Regions from separate parts of the Cupriavidus sp. NPDC089707 genome, predicted to be linked through region 2. Evidence: riboswitches for the same ligand, from Rfam matches in the RefSeq annotation. Region 2 holds a riboswitch; the other holds the start of a gene.
What was found. Region 2 has a riboswitch for glycine ahead of gcvT (glycine cleavage system aminomethyltransferase GcvT). Riboswitches for the same ligand answer to the same signal wherever they lie in the genome.
Positions count from the first base shown of each region.

Region 1: it holds a riboswitch for glycine, as region 2 does, so the genes downstream of both, ACIP1U_RS26060 (D-amino acid dehydrogenase) here and gcvT (glycine cleavage system aminomethyltransferase GcvT) in region 2, are expected to answer to the same signal.

Region 1 covers NZ_JBIVHB010000022.1:27,710-33,320, forward strand. Annotated here, with positions in the region: gene ACIP1U_RS26045 (TlpA family protein disulfide reductase) at 1-162, opposite strand, end outside; gene ACIP1U_RS26050 (sialidase family protein) at 159-1,394, opposite strand; gene ACIP1U_RS26055 (TonB-dependent receptor) at 1,400-3,643, opposite strand; glycine riboswitch at 3,950-4,051, shown strand; glycine riboswitch at 4,052-4,181, shown strand; gene ACIP1U_RS26060 (D-amino acid dehydrogenase) at 4,236-5,501, shown strand.
Region 2 covers NZ_JBIVHB010000005.1:218,854-236,009, reverse strand. Annotated here, with positions in the region: gene hemN (oxygen-independent coproporphyrinogen III oxidase) at 1-1,078, opposite strand, end outside; gene ACIP1U_RS11115 (ABC transporter substrate-binding protein) at 1,299-2,420, shown strand; gene ACIP1U_RS11110 (hypothetical protein) at 2,468-2,836, shown strand; gene ACIP1U_RS11105 (UvrD-helicase domain-containing protein) at 3,062-5,158, opposite strand; gene ACIP1U_RS11100 (glycine zipper 2TM domain-containing protein) at 5,408-5,635, shown strand; glycine riboswitch at 5,765-5,851, shown strand; glycine riboswitch at 5,873-5,998, shown strand; gene gcvT (glycine cleavage system aminomethyltransferase GcvT) at 6,094-7,221, shown strand; gene gcvH (glycine cleavage system protein GcvH) at 7,321-7,701, shown strand; gene gcvP (aminomethyl-transferring glycine dehydrogenase) at 7,807-10,737, shown strand; gene ACIP1U_RS11080 (L-serine ammonia-lyase) at 10,888-12,264, shown strand; gene ACIP1U_RS11075 (MBL fold metallo-hydrolase) at 12,478-13,215, shown strand; gene ACIP1U_RS11070 (OsmC family protein) at 13,242-13,715, shown strand; gene ACIP1U_RS11065 (alpha/beta hydrolase) at 13,726-14,559, shown strand; gene ACIP1U_RS11060 (YbdK family carboxylate-amine ligase) at 14,624-15,739, opposite strand; gene ACIP1U_RS11055 (cation:proton antiporter) at 15,739-16,962, opposite strand; gene ACIP1U_RS11050 (tetratricopeptide repeat protein) at 17,121-17,156, opposite strand, start outside.

The sequences.
Region 1 (5,611 bases), on a different contig from region 2:
GAACGGCTTGCCCTGCTGGCTGGCGCTGAGCTGCGCGGCACTGGCGGATTCGAAGACCGATACACGTTCGGCCGCGTGCGCCATGCCGGCGACGCCGAGCGCGATCGCGGCGCCCGCCAGCGTGGCGACGAGTTTGCGACGTAACGTCCTACACCCGGTCATGCGCCCTCCTGCGCCAGCGGGAAGACCTGGAAGCCTTCGGCCTCGGTGCGCCACAGCACGTAGGCACGGCCGCCGTGCTGCAGCAGGCGCGGTTGGTCCGAATCGCGCGCGGTGCCGGCGACCTGCCGCGCCTGCCAGGTCTTGCCGCCGTCCTGCGACAGCATCGCCGACAGCCGCGTCTGCTGGCCGTCGAAAGATTTCCACGCCACCACGATGCGATGGTCGTCGAGCGCGACGATATCGGCATGCTGCGCACGCGGGTCGTCCAGCGGACGCTGCGCCTGCAGCTTGCCGTCCTTGAAGCGGCCCACCGATACCGTGGGCTTGCCTGCCTTCACGTTGAACCAGGCCATGTGCAGCGTGCCGTCCGGCGTCACCGCGGCGCCTGGGCCGTGATGCGGGCAGGCATCGATGCGCCAGTCGTCGAAGGTCGCGCGCTGCATGGGCGCGGGCTTGCCGTCGGCGCCGAGCAGCGCCACCGCGTGGTCGCGCGCGTTGGGCGGGAACACATGGCGCCACAGCGCCAGCATCTTGCCGTCCGGCGTCGGCGCCAGCGCGATGCGGCAGCATTCGCATGACTGGTCGGCGACCTTGTAGTCGCCCTGGAAGCTCTTGCCGTGGTCGGCAGAGACCGCGTAATAGATCGCCGCGCCGGCATAGGGCTGCTTGCGCGCCTCGGCGGCGACCACGTCGCGCTTGTCGATCCAGCTGACGAAGACGCGGCCGGCCGGGTCGACCGCGATCGCGTCAAAGCGGTGCGCGATCTGGTCGCGGTTGGCATGCACCGTCACTGGCGCGGCAAAGGTCTTGCCGCCGTCGGTGGAGCGCGCGAAGCGGATAAAGCCGGTGTAGGGCTTGGCCAGCGGCTGGGTCCAGGTGATATAGATCTCGCCGTCGCGCCCCGCCGCTACCTTTGGCCGGCTGTCGTGGTCGGCCGCGACTGGCTCGGGCACGCTGTTGACGTGCTGCACCGGCCCGAAGCTGCGGCCCTGGTCCGTCGACGCGCGTACCGCCACGTGCTGGCCGTCCTTGTAGGCGATCCACAACCGGCCATCTCGATCGAAGGCGGCGCCGGTGCCAAGTTCGCTCTTCGCCTTCGGCGCCGGGCTTTGCGCGCCGTGACCGCCATGAGGCTGCGCCATCGCGGCGAACGCGGTGCAGGCCATCACGCCCGCGGCAAGGATTCGGAAGCTGCGGCGCACGCGCTGCATGGTCAGGGTCGGGCTGGTCACTGCACTCAGAAAGAAAGCTTGGCCTCGGCGTAGAACGTCCGGCCCGGGTAGGGATGGTAGACGAAGTAACGCTCGTCGGTCAGGTTGTCGATGCCAAGCCCGAGGCGCACGTTCCTGGCGGGCTTGTACGTCACCTTGACGTCGAAGGTCAGGAAACTGCTGGTGCCGCCGAAGGTGTCGGGATTGACGTCGCTGTTGTCGAGCGTATTGTACTGCCGCCCCGAATAGGTCATCGCCAGCGTGCCGGTCCATGCCGGCGTGAAGCGGTAGGTGCCAACCAGGTTCGCGCGCCACTTCGGGATGCGATAGAAATACTTGCCCACCGATGCCGGGTTGTTGGCGTTCTCCAGCGTTTTGGAATGGTTGTACGCGCCGCTGGCCGACAGGTCGAAGCCGCTGAACAGCACGTCGCGCCCGTCGTAGGCCAGCTCGATGCCGCGCGTGCGCACGCGGTCGACGTTCTGGAAGCTGGTGACGGTGGGGAACACCGTGGTGTTGGTCTGGCTGACCAGCGCATCGCGGATGTCGTCTTCATACACCGAGACGCGGAAGTACGACCGGTCGACCATGCGCTCGAAGGTCAGGTCCTTCGAGAACGAGCGCTCCGGCTTCAGGTTGGGATCGTTGTTGATCAGCGAGGTGCCGGTAATGCGGCCCTGGAACAGCTCGGCGACGGTCGGGTAGCGGTAGGCCTGGCCGAGCGACAGCCGGCCCAGCCAGTCCTGCCCGATGGCCTTTTCCAGCGCGAGCTTGGGCGACCAGTTGGACTCGCTGCGCACCGGGTACGCGACATTCACGCCCGGCTGGCTGCGGCTGCCGTCATAGGCGCGCCAGTGTTCCCAGCGCACGCCAGGGATCAGCTTCCAGTCCTCGGCGAAGTACCACGCGTCTTGCGCGTACAGTGCCTGCGTCTCGGTCTTGCCGGCAAAGGCGTTGTTGAACGCGGAGATGGTGGCCGCCTGCCAGTCAGAGGTGTTGTAGGTGGTGTTGCTGAGGCGGTAATTATCGTAGTGGTAGCCGAGGGTGACCCAGTGGCCACCCTTGAGTTGCTGCGGGCGGTAGTCGGCCTTCAGGTCGAGCGTGCGCCAACCGGTGCCGTCGCCAAAGGTCACCGTGCCCGGGCCATTGCCTGCAGTGCTGGCGGTGCGGCTGATGTCCTTGCTGACATCGAACAGCGAAGCCACTCCGGAGAAGTTCCACCCGGTTTCGTTGCGCGTGCGCAGGGACAGGCCGTAGAGCCAGCGCGCGTCTTCGCCGTTGCCCGGTGCAAACGCGTTGGCGGGGATGACGTAGCGGAAGCCGCCGATATTGACCGGGCCGCTCGACACCACGTTGCCGTTGGCATCGCGCAGATAGCTACCGGTGGCGCTGGAGCGGTCCTGCTGCCAGTAGGCGGCGGTGAACTGCGCCTGCAGCGTGTTGGTGATGTCGTAGCCGAGCTTGACCTTGAGCTGGTCCTGCACGGTGTGCGTGACGCCCTCGCTGTTGACACCCATCACGGTGCGGTTGGCGCCGGTCTGGTCCTGGTCGAAATACGCGCCGGTGACCGGCTTGTCGGCCGAGGTCGCGCGCACGCTCGAACGCGCCGCGGTGTAGAAGCTCAGCGGCTGGCTCTTGCTGTCCTGCCGGTCGACGCTGACCAGCCACGAGAACGGTCCGACGCGGTCGCCGACGTAGGCGTTGGCATGCACGCCGTTGAAATTGTCGTGTGTGCCGTACAGGTTGAAGCGCTGCGTAAACAGCTGCACGCTGGCATCGCCCTGGAACTTCTCCGGCGTGCGCGTGCTGATCAGCACCGTCGCGCCCAGCGAGTTGCCCGGGTACAGCGCCGAATACGGGCCATACAGCACGTCGACCCGCTCGATCTCCGCGGCATTGACCAGCGACCATCGGGGCGGGAAGGTGAAATCCGAGCCCAGCAGGTTGGACAGCAGCAGGCCGTCGGCATAAACCAGCCCGCGCGCCGACTGGCGCGAGCTGGTGCTGCGCACCGAGATGATCGAATTCATATCGCCGATGAAGCGCTTGCGCACGGCGAGGTTGGGCGCGTACTTGAGCGCGTCTTCGGTGTTGACGACGTTGAAGTCCGCCATGCGCGCGGCGCTGATGCCGTAGGCAGGCGATGGCGTATTGGGCGGCGTGGCGGGCGTTTCGCCGCGCTCGGTCTTGGCCGAGACCACGACTTCCTGCAGGGGCTGCGGCGCGCTGACGGGTCCATCCGCCTGCGCGCCGGCGATGCCGGGGCCCATCAGCGCGGCCGAGGCGGCCAGCGCAATCCGATTTCTTCTCACTGGAATACCTTTCTGTTCTTCTGGCTCGCCCGACCGGTGCGCCGTATCCGGCTCGTGTTACGGCGCGCTTCCTCCCGCGCTTCCTCCGCCTAGCGAGTGCTGGCATTCTAGGCGGCGAGGCGGCTTGACGCAGTGCGACATAGCGCCGCGCCGCACGGAAGTGACTTGACCGATCCATGCGAAGGCGTCTGGCTCCATTCACGTTTACCCGCATATCAATATGCGGCCTTTGTCTCTAGATTTGCCCGGATTGGCTCACACGCCAACGTGATGCTGGGAGAGACTGATCCGGCGGCAGCCGCCGCGGACAGCGCCGAAGGAGCAACCGCCCCGGAAACTCTCAGGCAAAAGGACCGGTATCACGCGTCACAGCACTCTGAAGAATGCCGCCATCGTCAGCCGGCATACCGAAGGAGCAAGCGGCCCCCGCCACCGGTACTACCGGCACCACTGGCGACTGTCGTGAATCTCTCAGGTCTGGAACAGAGGGGGCGTCCGCCACGCATGTCGCGTACGGGCTCCAACTCCGACGTTTCTGGACTGCCAGATCATGAAGACAATCGCCGTCATCGGCGGTGGCATCACCGGTGTCACCACGGCCTACGCGCTCGCCCGGCGCGGATTCTCCGTCACCCTGTTCGAGCGCCACCGCTACGCCGCGATGGAAACCTCGTTCGCCAACGGCGGGCAGCTGTCCGCCTCCAACGCCGAGGTCTGGACGCACTGGTCCACCATCGTCAAGGGCCTGAAGTGGATGCTGCGCAGCGATGCGCCGCTACTGGTCAATCCGCGCCCGGGCTGGCACAAGCTGAGCTGGTTCGCCGAGTTTATCGCCTCGATCCCGCACTACCGCCGCAACACCATCGAGACCGCGCGCCTGGCCATCGCGGCGCGCGAGCACCTGTTCGCGTGGGCGGCGCAGGAAGGCATCGACTTCGACCACAAGCGCGAAGGCATCCTGCATATCTACCGCGACAAGGCGAGCTTCGAGCACGCGGGCCGCGTCTCGGCGCTGCTGGCACAGGGCGGACTGGAGCGCCGCGCAGTGACACCGGCGGAAATGCGCGCGATCGAGCCGACGCTGGCCGGCACCTACTACGGCGGCTATTTCACCGAAAGCGATTCGACCGGCGACATCCACAAGTTCACCAGCGGCCTGGCCACCGCCATCGAGCGCATGGGCGTGCGCTGCCGCTACGGCGAAGACGTGCGCAACGTCACCACCGATGGCCGCAGTGCAAGGGTCACCGTGCAGGAAGCCGCGGGCAGCACCACCATGACCTTCGACGGCGCGGTGATCTGCGCCGGCACCGCCAGCCGTGCGCTGGCCGCCGGGCTGGGCGACCGCGTCAACATCTATCCGGTCAAGGGCTATTCCATCACCGTCAACCTGAGCGACGCCGCCAGCCGCGCCGCAGCGCCGACCGTCAGCCTGCTCGACGACGAAACCAAGCTGGTCACCAGCCGCCTCGGCGACGACCGCTTCCGCGTGGCCGGCACCGCGGAGTTCAACGGCTTCAACCGCGACATCCGCGCCGACCGCATCCGGCCGCTGGTGGAATGGGTGCAGCAGTGCTTCCCCGGCGTCAGCACGCGCAGCGTGGTGCCGTGGGCGGGGCTGCGGCCGATGCTGCCCGACATGCTGCCGCGCGTGGGCCGCGGGCGGGCTCGGTGCGTGTTCTATAACACCGGGCATGGACACCTGGGATGGACGCTGTCGGCGGTGACGGCGGATATGGTGGCGGGGGTGGTGGAACAGGCGCTGGTTCAGCCGAAGGTTTCGGGCGTGGGTTCGGTGGGGCTTGCCAAGGCTTGAGATCGCCAGTTGGGCGTGTCGCTATTGCCAGCGCCGGCCCTCTCCCCCGACCCCTCTCCCGCAGGCGGGAGAGGGGAGCAAGCCGGCGCAGGCGAAGGCGTACGAGCTTG
Region 2 (17,156 bases):
CGAGCGCGGAGTAATACTCGTCCAGCGTGCGGGCGTTCTGCACGTAGCGTCCCGCCACCGCGCCAATCGCCGAGATGCCGAGGCCGAGCTGGTCGTAGCCGGCGTGCGTGGAGTAGCCCTGGAAGTTACGCTGCAGCCGGCCTTCGCGCTGCGCCACGGCGAGGTCGTCGTCGGGCAGCGCGAAGTGGTCCATGCCAATGTAGACGTAACCCTCGGCGGTCAGGCGTTCGATGGTCGAAACCAGGATGTCGAGCTTCTCGCCGGCCGGCGGCAGCGCGCTTTCGTCGATGCGGCGCTGCGGCTTGAACACATGCGGCAGGTGCGCATAGCTGTAGACCGAAAGGCGGTCGGGCCGCAGCGCCAGCACCTGGTCGATGGTGCGGCCAAAGCGAGCGGCCGTCTGGTGCGGCAGGCCGTAGATCAGATCGAGGCTGACTGAGCGGAAGCCCAGCCGGCGCGAGGCGTCGACCACGGCACGGGTTTCGTCGTACGACTGGATCCGGTGGATGGCCTGCTGCACCTCGGGATCGAAGTCCTGCACGCCCAGGCTGACGCGGTTGAAGCCCAGTTCGGCCAGCAGTGCCATGCGGGTGTCATCGACGCGGCGCGGATCAATCTCGATCGAGTGCTCGCCATCGGGCGGCAGTTCGAAATGCTCGTGCAGCAGCGCCATCACGCGGCGCATTTCGTCGGGATCCAGGAAAGTCGGCGTGCCGCCGCCCCAGTGCGACTGGAGCACACGTCGGCGCGTGCCGAGCTGCGCGGCCAGCAGCGCCATCTCGCGGCCCAGGTACGTGACGTAGCGGGCGCTGCGGCCATGGTCGCGCGTGATGATCTTGTTGCAGCCGCAGTAGTAGCAGATGTTCTCGCAGAACGGGATATGCAGGTACAGCGACAACGGCGCGAGAGCATCGGCACGGCAGGCGGCCAGGGCGTCGTGGTACAGCGACAGGTCCGGGCCGTTCTTGAAGCGGTCGGCGGTCGGGTAGGAGGTGTAGCGCGGGCCGTTGCCGTCGATGCGGCCGGCAAGCGCGCGAAAGTCCGACAGCGCGTGGCGGTCGGGCGCAGGGATAGTCATGGCAAGCGGATTCATGGGGGGCGCGGGGGAACGGTTTTTGACAGCTCATGCTAGGACCGCTCGCCGCGCGTTGCGTTGATCACGGTCAAGCGCGGCCCTGGCACCTCAGGGGCGCGTGGGCGCCACGCGTCACACGGTGGTCACACGGCGGTCATACGGCGGTCATACGTGGCGGATACGCTGCGCGCCGGCGCGACTTGCGCCCCTTTCCTACTGTGCGATGCCGATCCCGGACTTCCTGCCCCCGACCTCCCTGCCGTACCTACTGCTGCGCCGACGCCTGCTTGCGGCCGGCGCAGCGGCCCTGGCGCTGCCCGCTGCCCCGCTGCTGGCTCAGTCGTCCGCGCGCCGCACCGTGGTGGTCGGCCACCTGATCGACCGCGGCAATGCGCAAGCCGACCTGGCGCGCGACTACCTGGCTGGCGCCAAAGTTCTGTTCGACGCGGCCAATGCTACCAATGGCCCGGTACGGATCGTCCACGTGGTGCGCGACGCCGATCCCGATCCACGCCGCGCGCTGGCACAGGCGGTGGCACTGGCCGACAGCGAGCGCGCCGAACTGTTGTTCGGCGCCGGCGACCGCATCCTGCCGACGCTGGCGTCATCGGCCGAACTGGTCCGGCGCGGCGTGCAGATTGTCGCGCCGCTGTCGGGCCTGGCGTTGGCGGGGGACAACGTCTGGTTCACCCGCGCCGACTACCAGGCCGAACTCGACGCTGCGGTGCGGCAGTTGCGCAGCTATGGCCTGAGCGCGATCGCGCTGGCGGTGGCGCCGGACTTCGCCACGCCGTCGCTGGCCCGGCTGGAGGCGCAGACCGGCACGCGCGCGGTGCTGCTCGATCCCAAAGCCGACCCGGGTGCCGACGCGGCGGCACGGCGCATTGCAGCGGCCCGCCCCGGGGCCGTGATCGTGGCAGGCGATACGCTGGCTTATGCCGGACTGGGCCGAGCGCTGGCGGCGCAGGGCTGGTATGGCTTCCTGGTCGGCCTGTCGTCGGTCAGTGCCACCGCCGCGCGCGAGATCCTCGGCTCTGGCTACACCGGCGGCATGGTGCTGACCCAGATCGCGCCCGGTCCGCAGCAGGCCACGCTGCGCGTGGTCAGGGAGCATGTGGCGCGCATGAAGCAATACCTGGATGAGCCGCCGTCCTCGGCGACGCTGGCCGGCTATATCGGCGCCGCATGGCTGGCGCGGGCGCTGGCAGGTATGCGCGCCGGTGGTGCCGCTGAGCTGCGCCGTGCGCTGCAGAGCCGTGTCGACGTCGGGGACTTTACCCTCGACTTCAGCCACGGCCAGCGCGGCTCGCAGTACGTCACGCTGGCGGTCTCAGGCGCGCGGTAGCGACAGCAACTCGCGGTCCGGCAGCGCACGTTTCGATCCCGCCGGCCATGCCTGCCCCGGCGACGCCCGAGTCGCTCGGCCTGAACCCGGCCCAGGCCAGGCTTTGGCAGGCCGCACGCAGCACCGCGGTGGAGGCGGAAGCGCATGCGCTGGAACTGGGCGCCCGCTTCCTGCGCGAGACCGCCGACGCGACGCCGGACGGCCCGCTGCGGCAGCGCGCCGAAGCCATGGACCGCCTGCACCAGGCGCTCGAACAGGACCGCCGCGCCGTGCGCGAGCGCTGGTTGGCGCTCGACGACAGTCTTGATTCCGTCCAGCGCCTGCGCGGCGCGCCCGATGCCGCGCGCTGGCTTGGATTGCCACCGGGACCGATGATGGCGCCGCCGCCGGGCGCACCGCAGCTGCAGGGACGCTGAGCGCCGCACAAAAAAATTGCCCCCGCACGCTGTCGCGGCGGGGGCCAAATACAGGGAAAAACCAGCGTGACGCCTGGGGGGAGCGGTAAGGCCCGGATAAAGGCCCTGCCGCCGCACAGCCGCACTGCCGTGAAAAGCACAGGCGGCACAACCGTCATGCTAATAACTGAGGCGCACGCGGTCTTGTCGGCCTGGCAGGGTTTTGTATCGGGACTGTACTGAACGTCAGCCAGCTGCCGCCTTGCCGGGGCCGCCGAGCAGCGCCTTGAGCGCGCCAAGCCGGTCCTTGGGGCTCATCGCCGGCGTTTCGTCCTTGGGCGCCGGCGCGTCTTCCAGTTTCATCTCGCCGATAAAGCGCGACGGCTGGCACGAATAGGTCTCGCGCGCACGCTTGCGCTTCTTGCACCAGCTGATCTGCAGGCTGCGCTGCGCGCGGGTGATGCCGACGTACATCAGCCGGCGCTCTTCCTCGATCTTCTCGTCGGTCATGTCGTCGTCTTCGCGGCAGTGGGGCAGGATGCCCTCTTCCACGCCGACCAGGAACACGTGCGGGTATTCCAGCCCCTTGGAGGCGTGCAGCGTCGACAGCCGCACTGCGTCCGGATCTTCCTCGCGGCCTTCGAGCATGCTCATCAGCGCCACGGTCTGCGTCAGTTCCAGCAGGTTCTTGCCTTCGCTGCCGAATCCGTCGGCATTGTCATAGCCGGTGGCTTCCTCGCCCTCGGCCGATTCCGGCTTGGTGCCCTTGCGCTTGAGCCATTCGAGGAACTCCAGCGTGTTGGTCCAGCGCGACTGGGCCTGCCGCTCGTCGAAGCTGTCGTAGAGGTAGGCCTCGTAATGGATACCGGCCATCAGGTCGTCAAGCACTTCAGTTGCCGGGTCCTTGGCCGCGCGGTCGGCCAGCCGCACCATTGATTCGCAGAACACGCGCAGCGGCTCCAGCTGGCGCGGCTGCAGCTTGCCCTCGATGCCGCCCATCATCGCCGCTTCGAACAGCGACACCTTGGCCTGCCCGGCGAAGGTGCCCAGCACTTCGAGCGTGGTGTTGCCGACGCCGCGGCGCGGCGTGGTGATCGCGCGGATAAAGGCGGGATCGTCGTCGGGATTGGCGATCAGGCGCAGGTAGGCGCAGATGTCCTTGATCTCGGCCTTGTCGAAGAAGCTCTGGCCGCCCGACAGCACGTAGGGGATGCGCTCGCGCCGCAGGATCTGCTCGAACAGCCGCGCCTGGTGGTTGCCGCGGTACAGGATGGCGTAGTCGCGGAACTGCGCGCGGCGCTCGAACTTGTGCGCCGACAGGCGGAACACCACCGACTCGGCCTCGTGCTCCTCGTCGTTCATCGGGTGGATGGAGATGGGATCGCCCATGCCGTGCTCGCTCCACAGCTTCTTGTCGAACAGCTTGGGATTGTTGGCGATGACCGCGTTGGCCGCTTCCAGGATGCGCACGGTGGAGCGGTAGTTTTGCTCCAGCTTGATCACCTTGAGGTCGGGGAAGTCGGTCTGCAGCCCGCGCAGGTTGTCCAGCGTGGCACCGCGCCAGCCGTAGATGGCCTGGTCGTCGTCGCCCACCGCGGTGAAGGCCGGCGCTCGCAGGTGCGAGCCGCCCGCCAGCAGCTTGAGCAGCTGGTACTGGCAGGCGTTGGTGTCCTGGTATTCGTCGACCAGGAAGTAGCGCAACCGGTTCTGCCACTTGAGCTGTACCGCTTCATTGCGCGCGAACAGTTCCGCGGGCAAACGGATCAGGTCGTCGAAATCCACCGCCTGGTAGGCGTTCAGCGTGGCGACGTAGTTGCGGTAGACCAGCGCGGCCTGGTGCTCGTCGGCATTGGCGGCCTGCGCGATCGCGGCCTCGGGATCGACCATGCCGTTCTTCCACAGCGAGATCGTGCTCTGCACGCCGCGGATCAACTTCTTGTCGGTGGTGCCGAGCTGCTCCTGGATCAGGCCGAAGCAATCGTCCGAATCCATGATCGAGAACTGCGGCTTCAGTCCGACGTGCTCCGCCTCCAGGCGCAGGATCTGCACGCCCAGCGAGTGGAAGGTGCAGACCGTGAGCTGCTTGAGCGGGATGCGCTTGCCCTCGCGCGTGGTCTTGCCTTCCATCAGCTTGCCGATGCGCTCCTGCATCTCCTTGGCCGCCTTGTTGGTGAAGGTGACGGCGGCGATATGGCGCGGCTCGAAACCCTTGTCCTCGATCAGGTGCGCGATCTTCTGCGTGATCACGCGGGTCTTGCCGGAACCCGCCCCGGCCAGCACCAGGCAGGGTCCATCCAGGTAGCGGACGGCTTCGGATTGGGCGGAATTCAGGCCGTGGCTCATGCGAAAGGCGATCGGGAAATGGGGCGAATGCGAGGCGCGCCAGGGGCAGCACAAGCGCCCAGCGGCAAAGCTGTCGATGCTAACACGCTGGCCGCGGCCGGTCAGTCAGCGCGCGCCGCGTCACCGGCCTCCCTTGTGTCACCGGCGTAACACTTCGTAAAGGCCGGAGCCAATCGGAGCGCGCCGGGCTCTAAGTATTATGTCCAGAGCCTGTCCCGGACATGGAATATCCATCACTCGGAGCCCACAATGAAAACCCTGCAGACATTGACCAAGGTGACCCTGATCGGCGCGACGGTCGCGGCATTTGCCGGTTGCGCGGACATGACCCCGAAGCAACGCAATACCGCCATCGGCGCGGGCGCGGGCGCTGTGGGTGGTGCCATCCTGACCGAGGGCAGCGCACTGGGTACGCTGGGTGGCGCGGCCGTTGGCGGCGTGATTGGTAACGTCGTGACCGACGACAAGAAAAAGTAAGTCTCCCGACAGACCCTCGCTTCAATCCTGCTTCAGTCCGCCCCTGGCGGCGGGGCGCAGGAACGGGTACAGCCGCCGGGCGGCCGTCCGGCTTGGTTTGACAAAGGCCGGGGCCTCCCGTACATTGCGCGCATCCGACCGGGAGAGCGCGCAGAACTGCGCCGCCGAAGGGGTATCACCCGAAAACTCTCAGGCACCACGGACCGTTCGGATCGGCATGCAACATGCACACGATGCATGCCGCACTCTGGAGAGCGGCACCCACCATTCATGGCGAGCGTGCCCACCGAAGGGGCGCGCGAGGATGGGGATCCACAGGATCCGCCTCGTAATCTCTCAGGTATCGAGGACAGAGGGGTCATCCGCCGCAGCGGATTGCTTGCCATTTCGGCGTAGCGATCGTTGCGGCGGATGGCCCTTTTTTGTTTTCGCAACCCGACATTGCCCCCGAGGATTCCATGACGCTCCAGGCCACGCCCCTCAACGCCATCCACCGCGCCCTCGGCGCCCGCATGGTCGACTTCGGCGGCTGGGAGATGCCGGTCAACTACGGCTCCCAAATCGAAGAACATAACGCCGTGCGCACCGATGCCGGCATGTTCGACGTGTCGCACATGTGCGTGGTCGATCTCAACGGCGCCAATACCCGCGCCTTCCTGCGCGGCCTGCTGGCCAACAACGTCGACAAGCTGCAGACGCCGGGCAAGGCGCTCTATTCCTGCATGCTCGACGAAAAAGGCGGCGTCATTGACGACCTGATCGTCTATTTTTTTGCCGAGGACCGTTTCCGCCTGGTGGTCAACGCCAGCACCGCGGTCGGCGATATCGACTGGATCCGCGCGCGCAATGACGCCACCGGCAGCGGCGTGACCATCACCCCGCGCCGTGAAGACGTCGCCCCCGCGGGCGTGCAGCCGCTGGCGATCGTCGCGGTGCAAGGGCCCAACGCCCGCGCCAAGGTGTGGAGCACCTTCCCGTCGACCCAACCTTCCGATGCGCTCAAGCCGTTCAACGCTGTCGTGGTCCATGATCCCGCCCTCGGCGAGATCATGGTCGCGCGCACCGGCTACACCGGCGAAGACGGCTTCGAGCTGGTCGTGCCGGCCGCCAGCGTCGCCGGCCTGTGGGAAAAACTGCGTGCCGCGGGCGTGCGCCCGGCCGGCCTGGGTGCGCGCGACACGCTGCGCCTGGAGGCCGGCATGAACCTGTACGGCCAGGACATGGACATCAATACCTCGCCGCTGGACGCCGGCCTGGCCTGGACCGTCGACCTGCAGAGCGAGCGCGACTTCACCGGCAAGGCGGCGCTGGCCGCGGCCGGCTCACGCCAGCAGTTCCTCGGCCTGATCCTGCGTGACAAAGGCGGCGTGCTGCGTGCCCATCAGAAGGTCATCACCCCCGCCGGTGACGGCGAAATCACCAGCGGCACCTTCAGCCCGTCGCTGTCGCAATCGATCGCGTTCGCGCGCCTGCCACAGGGCGTGAACGTGGGCGACACCGTGCAGGTGGAGATCCGCGACCGCAAACTCAACGCGACTGTGGTTAAACTGCCGTTTGTGCGTAATGGCAAGGCACTCGTGAGCTAAGGGAAACACCCGCTCACCCAACGGTCGCCCTCGCCTGCCGGCAGCGTTGCCGGGCAGGCATCACCCAACAAGAAACAGATCTGAATCCGGAGAACCTTCATGAATTTCCCCGCCGACCTCAAATATACCGAGTCGCATGAGTGGGTGCGCGTCGAAGCCGACGGCACGCTCACCATCGGCATCACCGACCACGCACAGGACGCGCTGGGCGACATCGTCTTCCTGGAACTGCCCGAAGTGGGCAAGTCGGTCGGGGCCGGCGACGCGCTGGCAGTGGTGGAATCGGTGAAGGCCGCTTCCGACATCTACGCCCCGGTGGCGGGCGAAGTAATCGCCGTCAACGAGGCCGCCACGGCCGCGCCGGAAAGCGTCAATGCCGACGCCTTCGACGCCTGGCTGTTCAAGCTCAAGCCGGCCAACAGCGACGACGTCAACGGCCTGATGTCGGCTGACGCGTACAAGGCCAGCGTCGGCGCCTGATCGCCCCGGCCCCGTCGATCCTGCACGCGGGATCGACACACAGCATTTGCAGCGCTGCGGCACGGCTGACCACCTGCCGCAGCGCTCCCCACGAGGTTCTTGCCAATGAACGCCCCGCTTCCCATGAATGCCGCCCAAGGTAACCGGCCCACGCTGGCCGAACTGGAGGCGCGCGACGCCTTCGCCGCCCGCCACATCGGCCCCGATACCCCCGAACAGCAGCACATGCTGCAGGTGCTCGGCTACGACAGCCGCGCTGCGCTGATCGATGCCGTCATCCCCGCCGCCATCCGCCGCCGCGACGGCATGCCGATGGGCGAGTTCACCGAGCCGCTGAGCGAGGAAGCCGCACTTGCCAGGCTGCGCGGCCTGGCGCGCAAGAACCGCGTGCTGAAGAGCTTTATCGGCCAGGGCTACTACAACACCGTCACGCCCGCGGTCGTGCTGCGCAATATCTTCGAGAACCCCGCCTGGTACACCGCCTACACGCCCTACCAGCCGGAAATCTCGCAGGGCCGCCTGGAAGCGATGCTGAACTTCCAGCAGATGGTCACCGACCTGACCGGGCTGGATATCGCCAACGCGTCGATGCTCGACGAAGGCACTGCCGCCGCCGAAGCGATGACGCTGCTGCAGCGCGTGAACAAGCACGACTCGAACACCTTCTTCGTCGCCGACGACGTGCTGCCGCAGACGCTGGAAGTGGTACGCACGCGCGCGCTGCCGCTGGGCATCGACGTCAAGGTCGGCCCCGCCGCCGACGCCGCTGCGGCGGGCGCCTTCGGCGTGCTGCTGCAGTACCCGGGCGTGAACGGCGATATCCATGACTACCGCGCCATCGCCGACGCCGTGCACGCCGCCGGCGGCCTGGTGGTGGCTGCCGCCGACCTGCTGGCGCTGACGCTGATCGCGGCGCCGGGCGAATGGGGTGCCGACGTGGCCGTGGGCAACTCGCAGCGCTTCGGCGTGCCGCTGGGCTTTGGCGGCCCGCACGCCGGCTACATGGCGGTAAAGGATGCGTTCAAGCGCTCGATGCCGGGCCGCCTGGTCGGCGTGACCGTCGACGCGCAAGGCAATAAGGCGTATCGCCTGGCATTGCAGACGCGCGAGCAGCATATCCGCCGCGAAAAGGCCACCTCCAACATCTGTACCGCGCAGGTGCTGCTGGCGGTGATGGCATCGATGTACGCCGTGTACCACGGCCCGCAGGGCCTGAAGCGCATCGCGCAGCGTGTGCATCGCCTGGCCGCGACGCTGGCCGCCGGCCTGGAGCAGCTCGGCTTCGCCCGCACCAACGCCACCTTCTTCGACACGCTGACGCTGGAAACCGGCTTCAACACCGAGGCCATCCACGCCGCCGCCACCGCGCGCGGCATCAATCTGCGCCATGCCGGCGCCACGCGCGTCGGCATCTCGCTGGACGAGACCGCCACCCGCGACGACGTGGTTGCGCTGTGGGAAATCTTCACGCAAGGCAAGCCGCTGCCGGCGGGCCTCGATTTCGACAAGCTTGAAGCTGTCACCAATGATGCCTTCCCGGCCGAACTGGCGCGCGCCAGCGAGTACCTGACCCACCCGGTGTTCAATACGCACCACGCCGAGCACGAGATGCTGCGCTACCTGCGCATGCTGGCCGACAAGGACCTGGCGCTGGACCGCACCATGATCCCGCTGGGCTCGTGCACGATGAAGCTGAACGCGACCAGCGAGATGATCCCGGTGACCTGGCCCGAGTTCAGCCAGATCCACCCGTTCGCGCCGCTGGACCAGACCGTGGGCTACCGCGAGATGATCGATCAGCTCGAGGCCATGCTGTGCGCCGCCACCGGCTACGCCGCGGTCAGCCTGCAGCCCAACGCGGGCTCGCAAGGCGAGTACGCGGGCCTGCTGATCATCCATGCGTATCACGCCAGCCGCGGCGAGAGCCACCGCGACATCTGCCTGATCCCGTCGTCGGCGCACGGCACCAACCCGGCGTCGGCGCAGATGGCCGGCATGAAGGTGGTGGTGGTGGCCTGCGACGAGAACGGCAACGTCGACCTGGAAGACCTGGCGAAGAAGGCCGGGCAGCACAGCAAGAACCTGGCGGCGATCATGATCACCTACCCGTCCACGCACGGCGTGTTCGAGCAGGGCGTGCAGCAGATCTGCGAGATCGTGCACAAGCACGGCGGCCAGGTCTATGTCGATGGCGCCAACATGAATGCGATGGTCGGCACCGCCGCACCTGGCCAGTTCGGCGGCGATGTGTCGCACCTGAACCTGCACAAGACCTTCTGCATCCCGCACGGCGGCGGCGGCCCGGGCGTGGGTCCGGTCGCGGTCGGCGCGCACCTGGCAGACTTCCTGCCTAACCAGGACAGCGTCGGCTACCGCCGTGACGACCGCGGCATCGGCGGCGTGTCGGCGGCACCATTCGGCTCGGCCAGCATCCTGCCGATCTCGTGGATGTATATCGCGATGATGGGTTCGGCCGGCCTGACCGCCGCCACCGAGAACGCCATCCTGGCGGCCAACTACGTGGCCAAGCGCCTGGCGCCGTACTACCCGGTGCTGTACACCGGCCAGCACGACCTGGTCGCGCACGAGTGCATCCTGGACGTGCGCCCGCTGCAGAAGGAAACCGGCATCAGCAACGAAGACGTAGCCAAGCGCCTGATGGACTACGGCTTCCACGCGCCGACCATGAGCTTCCCGGTGCCGGGCACGCTGATGATCGAGCCGACCGAAAGCGAGGCGCTGCATGAGCTGGACCGCTTCATCGACGCGATGATCGCGATCCGCCAGGAAATCGGCCGCGTCGCCGACGGTACTTTCGACCTCGAGGACAACCCGCTCAAGCACGCGCCGCACACCGCCGCGGTGGTGACCGCCAACGAGTGGTCCCACAAGTACACGCGCGAGGAAGCCGCTTACCCGGTGGCATCGCTGCGCACGCAGAAGTACTGGCCGCCGGTCGGCCGTGCCGACAACGTGTATGGCGACCGCAACCTGTTCTGCAGCTGCGTGCCGGTCAGCGACTACGTGGTCGACTGACGCACCCCTGGGCCGTGCCATCGCCTCTGCGGTGGCACGGCAGTCGCACTATTCTCAAGATGACGGGCCCGCCAGCCGCGGTGTCCGTTACCGTACTTCGACCGCCTAACAAGAGCCTCTGCAAGGCCATCCCATTGCTGGAGACATTCCGTGGCAGTCAGCGTCTTCGATCTGTTCAAGGTGGGCATCGGCCCGTCGAGCTCGCATACCGTGGGCCCGATGCGCGCGGCCCTGATGTTCGCGCAGGGGCTGGAGCGCGACGGCCTGCTGCCGCAGGTGGCCAGCGTGCGGGTCGAGCTATATGGCTCGCTCGGCGCCACCGGCAAGGGGCACGGCACCGACAAGGGCGTGATCCTCGGCCTGATGGGCGAGGCGCCCGACACCATCGACCCCGACTCCATCGACACAAGGATCGCGGCGTTGCGCAAGACGCGCGAGCTGTCGCTGCTGGGACGCCATCTCGTGCCCTTCGTCGAGAAGGAGCACATCGCGTTCTACCGCCGCGAGGCACTGGCCGAGCATCCCAACGGCATGAAATTCCATGCCTTCGACGCCAGCGGTGCGAGCCTGCGCGAAGCGCGCTACCTGTCGGTCGGCGGAGGCTTCGTGGTCACGGCGGGTGCGCCCAATACCCAGGTGCTTAACGCCGCGCAGCAGCTGCCGCACCCGTTTCGCAGCGGCAAGGACATGCTGCAGATGGCGCAGGCCAGCGGCAAGAGCATTGCGCGGCTGATGCTGGAAAACGAACTGACGTGGCGCAGCGAGCAAGAAGTCATCGACGGCCTGCTGCATATCTGGGACGTGATGCAGGCCTGCGTCGCGCGCGGTTGCCGTACCGATGGCGAACTGCCGGGGCCGTTCAAGGTGAAGCGGCGCGCGCCCGAGCTGTTCCGCAGCCTGACCGAGCGCGCCGAGCGCACACTGTCGGATCCGCTGTCGGTGATGGACTGGGTCAACCTGTACGCCATCGCCGTCAATGAAGAGAATGCGGCGGGCGGCCGTGTGGTGACCGCGCCGACCAACGGCGCTGCCGGCATCATTCCCGCCGTGCTGCATTACTACGACCGCTTCGTGCCCGGAGCGAACAAGCAGGGCGTGGTCGATTTCCTGCTGACCGCGGGCGCGATCGGGCTGCTGTACAAGCTGAATGCGTCGATCTCCGGGGCCGAAGTGGGCTGCCAGGGGGAAGTCGGCGTGGCCTGCTCGATGGCGGCCGGCGCGCTTGCCGCTGTGCTCGGCGGCAGCCCGGCGCAGGTGGAGAACGCGGCCGAGATCGGCATGGAGCACAACCTCGGCCTGACCTGCGATCCCGTCGGCGGCCTGGTGCAGATTCCATGCATCGAGCGCAATGCGATGGCATCGGTCAAGGCGGTCAACGCGGCGCGCATGGCCCTGCGCGGCGACGGCACGCACTACGTATCGCTCGATTCGGTGATCAAGACCATGCGCGAGACCGGCGCCGATATGAAGACAAAGTACAAGGAAACGGCGCGCGGCGGGCTGGCGGTGAATATCGTGGAGTGTTAAACGCGCGGCGGTTTTCCCCCCTCTCCCGCGCGCGGGAGAGGGGTCGGGGGAGAGGGCCGGCGCATGGCAAGCATGTAAGCCTCACTTCGTTGAGACGCTGCCCTCTCCCCCGCCCCTCTCCCAGTGGGAGAGGGGCGAAAACCGACGTACATCGTGCATGGTTTGCGGCGTATCATGGCGGCGTTCCCCGACCGCAGAACAAGAGCGCCCGCCATGCAGACCTTCCACCAGCTCTTTGACGATACCTCGTCCACCTTCACCTACCTGCTGATCGATGCGGAAACGAAGGACGCGCTGCTGATCGACCCGGTCGACCACCAGCTCGAACGCGACCTGGCGCTGATCAAGGATACCGGCGCACACCTGGCCTGGGTCATCGAGACCCACGCCCACGCCGACCACATTACCTCCGCCGGCCATCTCGCCATGCAGACCGGCGCGCACACCGCGGCGCCGTCGGGCTGCGATATCAGGCCAGCACAGAAGCAACTGATCGACGGCGACACCGTCGCATTCGGCAAGCAGGTGCTGCGCGCGATCCATACGCCCGGCCACACCGCCGGCAGCATGAGCTACCTGTGGGAAGAGCCCACGCCCGACGGCATCGTGCGCCGCGTCTTCACCGGCGATGCACTGCTGATCGACGGCTGCGGCCGCACCGATTTCCAGTCGGGCGACGCCGGCACGTTGTACGACAGCCTGACCCGCAAGCTCTTCGCGCTGCCTGACGACACCCGGGTCTATCCCGCGCACGACTACAAGGGCCAGACCTCCTCCACCATCGGCCATGAGCGCGCGCACAACAGCCGCGTATCGGGCCGCACGCGCGAGGAGTTCGTCGAGATGATGCGCAACCTTAACCTGCCACGGCCCAGGCTGATCGATATCGCGGTGCCGGCCAACCAGCGCCTGGGTCTGCGCGACGGCGAGAGCGTGCCGCACGGCGCCTGAAGCATTCCAACCTTAGGAGTCAGCGCATGTCCGTATATACCGCCGAAGTGCTGTGGCAACGCGACGGGCAGGATTTCACCGGCAACCGCTACAGCCGCAGGCACGTGCTGCGCTTCGACGGCGGCGCGGAAGTCCCGGGTTCGTCGTCGCCCCATGTGGTGCCGTTGCCGATGTCGGACGCCAGCGCGGTCGACCCGGAAGAGATGTTCATCGCATCGCTGTCGAGCTGCCACATGCTGTGGTTCCTGTCGCTGGCGGCAAAGCAGCGCTTTGTCGTCGACCGCTATGTGGATGCTGCCACCGGCGTGATGGAAAAGAACCGCGAGGGCCAGATGGCGATGACGGTGGTGACCTTGCGCCCCCAGGTCACCTTCTCCGGCGAGCGCGAACCTACCGGCGACGAGCTGGAGCGCCTGCACCATGCCGCGCACGATGCCTGCTTTATCGCCAATTCGGTCCGGACCGAGGTGCGGTGCGAACCGGTGGTCGCCGGCGCCTAGCCGACGTGCCATGCCAGGAACCGCGCAGCTTGCGGCACGGTCCGCGCCGGCGCGCCGCCTGCTGCGCTGGCTGCTGGCCGGTGTGGTCCTGCTGGGAGCCATCCTGATGCTGCAGGATCGCTTCCTTTATTTTCCCGACAAGGCCTCGGTCGACGACATGGTCGCGCCCGGACTGCGCACATGGCCGGGCCCGGATGACTTTCGCGGCCTGCTGGCCGAGCCGCACGGCCCCGTCCGCGCGACCGCCATCGTCTTCCACGGCAATGCCGGGCACGCCGGCCACCGCGGCTACTACGCCAGCGTGCTGACGCGGCTGGGCATCCGCGTGATCCTGGCCGAATACCCCGGCTATGGCCCGCGCAACGGGGCGCTTGGCGAGCGCAGTTTCGTCGACGATGCAGAGCAGCTCATCGCGCTAGCCCGCCGCCAGTTCGACGGTCCGCTGCTGCTGGTCGGCGAATCGCTCGGCGCCGGGGTCGCCGCTGCCGTCGCCGCGCGCCAGCGCGAGCACGTCGCCGCGGTGCTGCTGATCACGCCGTGGGATAAGCTGGCGAGCATCGCCTCGCACCACTACGCATGGCTGCCCACCGCCTGGCTGCTGCGCGACCGCTATGACAACGTGGCCAACCTGGCCGGACTGGGACGCCCGGTGATGGTAGTGGTGGCCGAGCGCGACAACATCGTGCCGGCGCGCTTCGGCAAGGCGCTCTATGAAGCGCTGGACGAACCCCGCCGCCTGGCCGTGATCGACCATGCCGGCCATAACGACTGGACCGGCTACGTCGACGAGGCGTGGTGGCGCAACGCGGTCGGGTTCCTGCTGGCGCCGCCCACGGCCCGCTGATCCGCGCAGTGCGCCGCCTGCATGCAGGGGCGCGGCTACAGCGTGAAGTGAGCGGATGGCGGAGTTACGCCGCCCAGCGCTCGCACGCCTTGCGCACGGTCTCGCGCTGGCTGCGCGCGTCGGCATCGGTCTGGCGCAGCCATTCCGCATCGCCGTCGCGGCGCTCCGCCAGCGCGCGGATATTGGCCAGTGCCGGCAGCGAATCGAGCGCCTCGGCATGCGGCACCAGCGCATCGCAGATCGACAGGATGTGGTCGGTGATCGGCATGCGCGTCAGCTCGTTGGGATGCACGTATTCGCCATCCAGCCCGAAGCGGCACGCCTGGAAGCGGTTGAAGGTGTACACCAGGTAATCGTCTTCCTGCGGCATGAACGGGCGCGACAGCAGCAGGTAGCGCGCCAGCATCTGGATATAGGCAGCGATATCGCAGGCGCGCTGCACCGTCAGCGGCGTGTCCATCACGCGGACCTCAATGGTGCCAAATTCTGGCTTGGGACGGATATCCCAGTAGAAGTCCTTCATGCTCTCGATGACGCCGGTGTTGCGCATCTTCTCGAAGTACGCGGTGAAGGCATCCCACGTCAGCAGGAAGGGCGCGCGCCCGCTCATCGGGAACGCCGCAACCGAATTCAGGCGCGCCGAGGCAAAGCCGGTGTCGACACCCTGTACATACGGCGACGACGCCGCCAGCGCAACGAAGTGCGGCACGTAGCGGCCGATGGCGTGCAACAGGAACAGTGACTCGTCCGCTGTCGGGCAGCCGATATGCACGTGCTGGCCGAACACGGTGAACTGCTTGGCCAGGTAGCCGTACAGCTCGGAGATGTACTGGTAGCGCGGCGAGTCCGAGATGGTGCGGTCGGACCATTGCATGAACGGATGCGTGCCACCGCCGGAAATGCCCAGGTTGAGCGAGTGCGAGGCCGCCACCATCAGATCGCGCATGGTGGTCAGCTCGTCCAGCGCCTGCTGGTAGCTGTGGCAGATGCCCGTGCTGATCTCGATCATCGACGGGCTGATCTCCGGCTTGATGTCACCCGCATGCTCGGCGCCCTTGAGGGCGCGCAGCAGGTCGGGCGCGAACGGCGCCAGGTCATAGTCGTGGCGGTTGACCAGCTGCAGCTCCAGCTCCACGCCGAAGGTGAGCGCCTCGGATTGCTTGAACGATTCGAGCGACATCAGCGCCCTCCTCCATTGGCCCGGGATTCGCCGGCGAAGCGCAGCGCCCACGCTGCCAACACCGGGCCGAGCAGTTGTTCGATCGCCAGCGCGCACAGGATGATGGCGGCCAGCGGCTGTCCGGTGCCGGGGTAGATGCGCGCGACGTCGCTCATCAGCAGGTAGGCCAGCCCCGACATCGGCGCCAGCGCCACCCCCAGCGCCATGCACTGGCGCATGCTCAGGCCCGAGAACGATCCCAGCGACACCACGCCGGCAAACTTGGCTAGGTGGCGCAGCAGCACCAGCACGATGGCGTAGACGCCACCCACGGCCCAGTCATGCGCGGTCAGCGGCAGGCCCAGCGACACCACCATGACGATGATCAGCAGGCTGCCGGCGCTGCCGAAATGCGGCGGCCAGACATGCGGCTGGCTGTCCTGGTGCTTGAACACCACGCCGGCCAGCAGCAGCGTCAGTGGCATCGACAATTTTAGTACCCGGGTCAGCGCCAGCGTGAACAGCACCAGCCCGACCAGCACCAGGAAGCTGTAATGGTCATCGGCCGACATGCGCTCATAGATCACGTGGCCGACCTTGCCCACCACCCATGCCAGCAGGCACGAACCCACCAGCAGGTAGAGCGGGTGCAGCAGCGCGGCGCCCAGGTTGCCGTATTCGGAATGCAGCCAGCCGGTGGTCAGCTGCACGATCGCGGCGGCATAGATGCTGTTCAGCGCTGCCATCGCCATCAGCCGCTCGGTGACCTGGCCCTCTGCGCGCAGTTCGTTCTTGAGCTGCAGCACGATGGTGGGCGAGGTGCTGACGGCAATGCCGCCCGCCAGGATGGCCACGCCGGGCGAGGCGCCGATCCATTGCAGCACCGCCGCGACCAGGCCCCAGGTCAGCAGGCTTTCGAAGGCGCTGGTCAGCAGCAGCCAGCGGTTGGCACGCAGCCAGGTCAGCGACAACCGGTGCCCGAGTTCGAACAGGGCCAGTGCCAGCGCCATATCGATCAGGATACGGGTCTGGTTGATCATGTTCTCGTCGACGATGCCGCGGCCCAGCATGCCGGCGAACAGCCCCGCGACGGCGTAGCCCACGATGCGCGGGCAGCGCAGCCAGCGGCGGCTCACCTCCCCCGCGAGGCCGGCGCCTACCAGCGCCAGGCCGACCCAGAACAGGCCGCCTGGGGCGAGGGGGAGTGTTGGAAATAGTTGGCTCAGTCCGTTCATGGTCGACATGGTAATGTAAGCACTTCACAATCCATGTCAGTGATTGTCCGACACCGCACCAAACGAGCAAGGAACTTCGGTCAAATTCACGCAAAAAACGCCATCTTCGGGATGGCGTTTTTTACATTTTGCGCGGAACCTGAGGCCGCCGGATCCGGTGCGGCGCTTCAGACGCCCCAGACTTTCCAGCGGGGGCGCGTGGA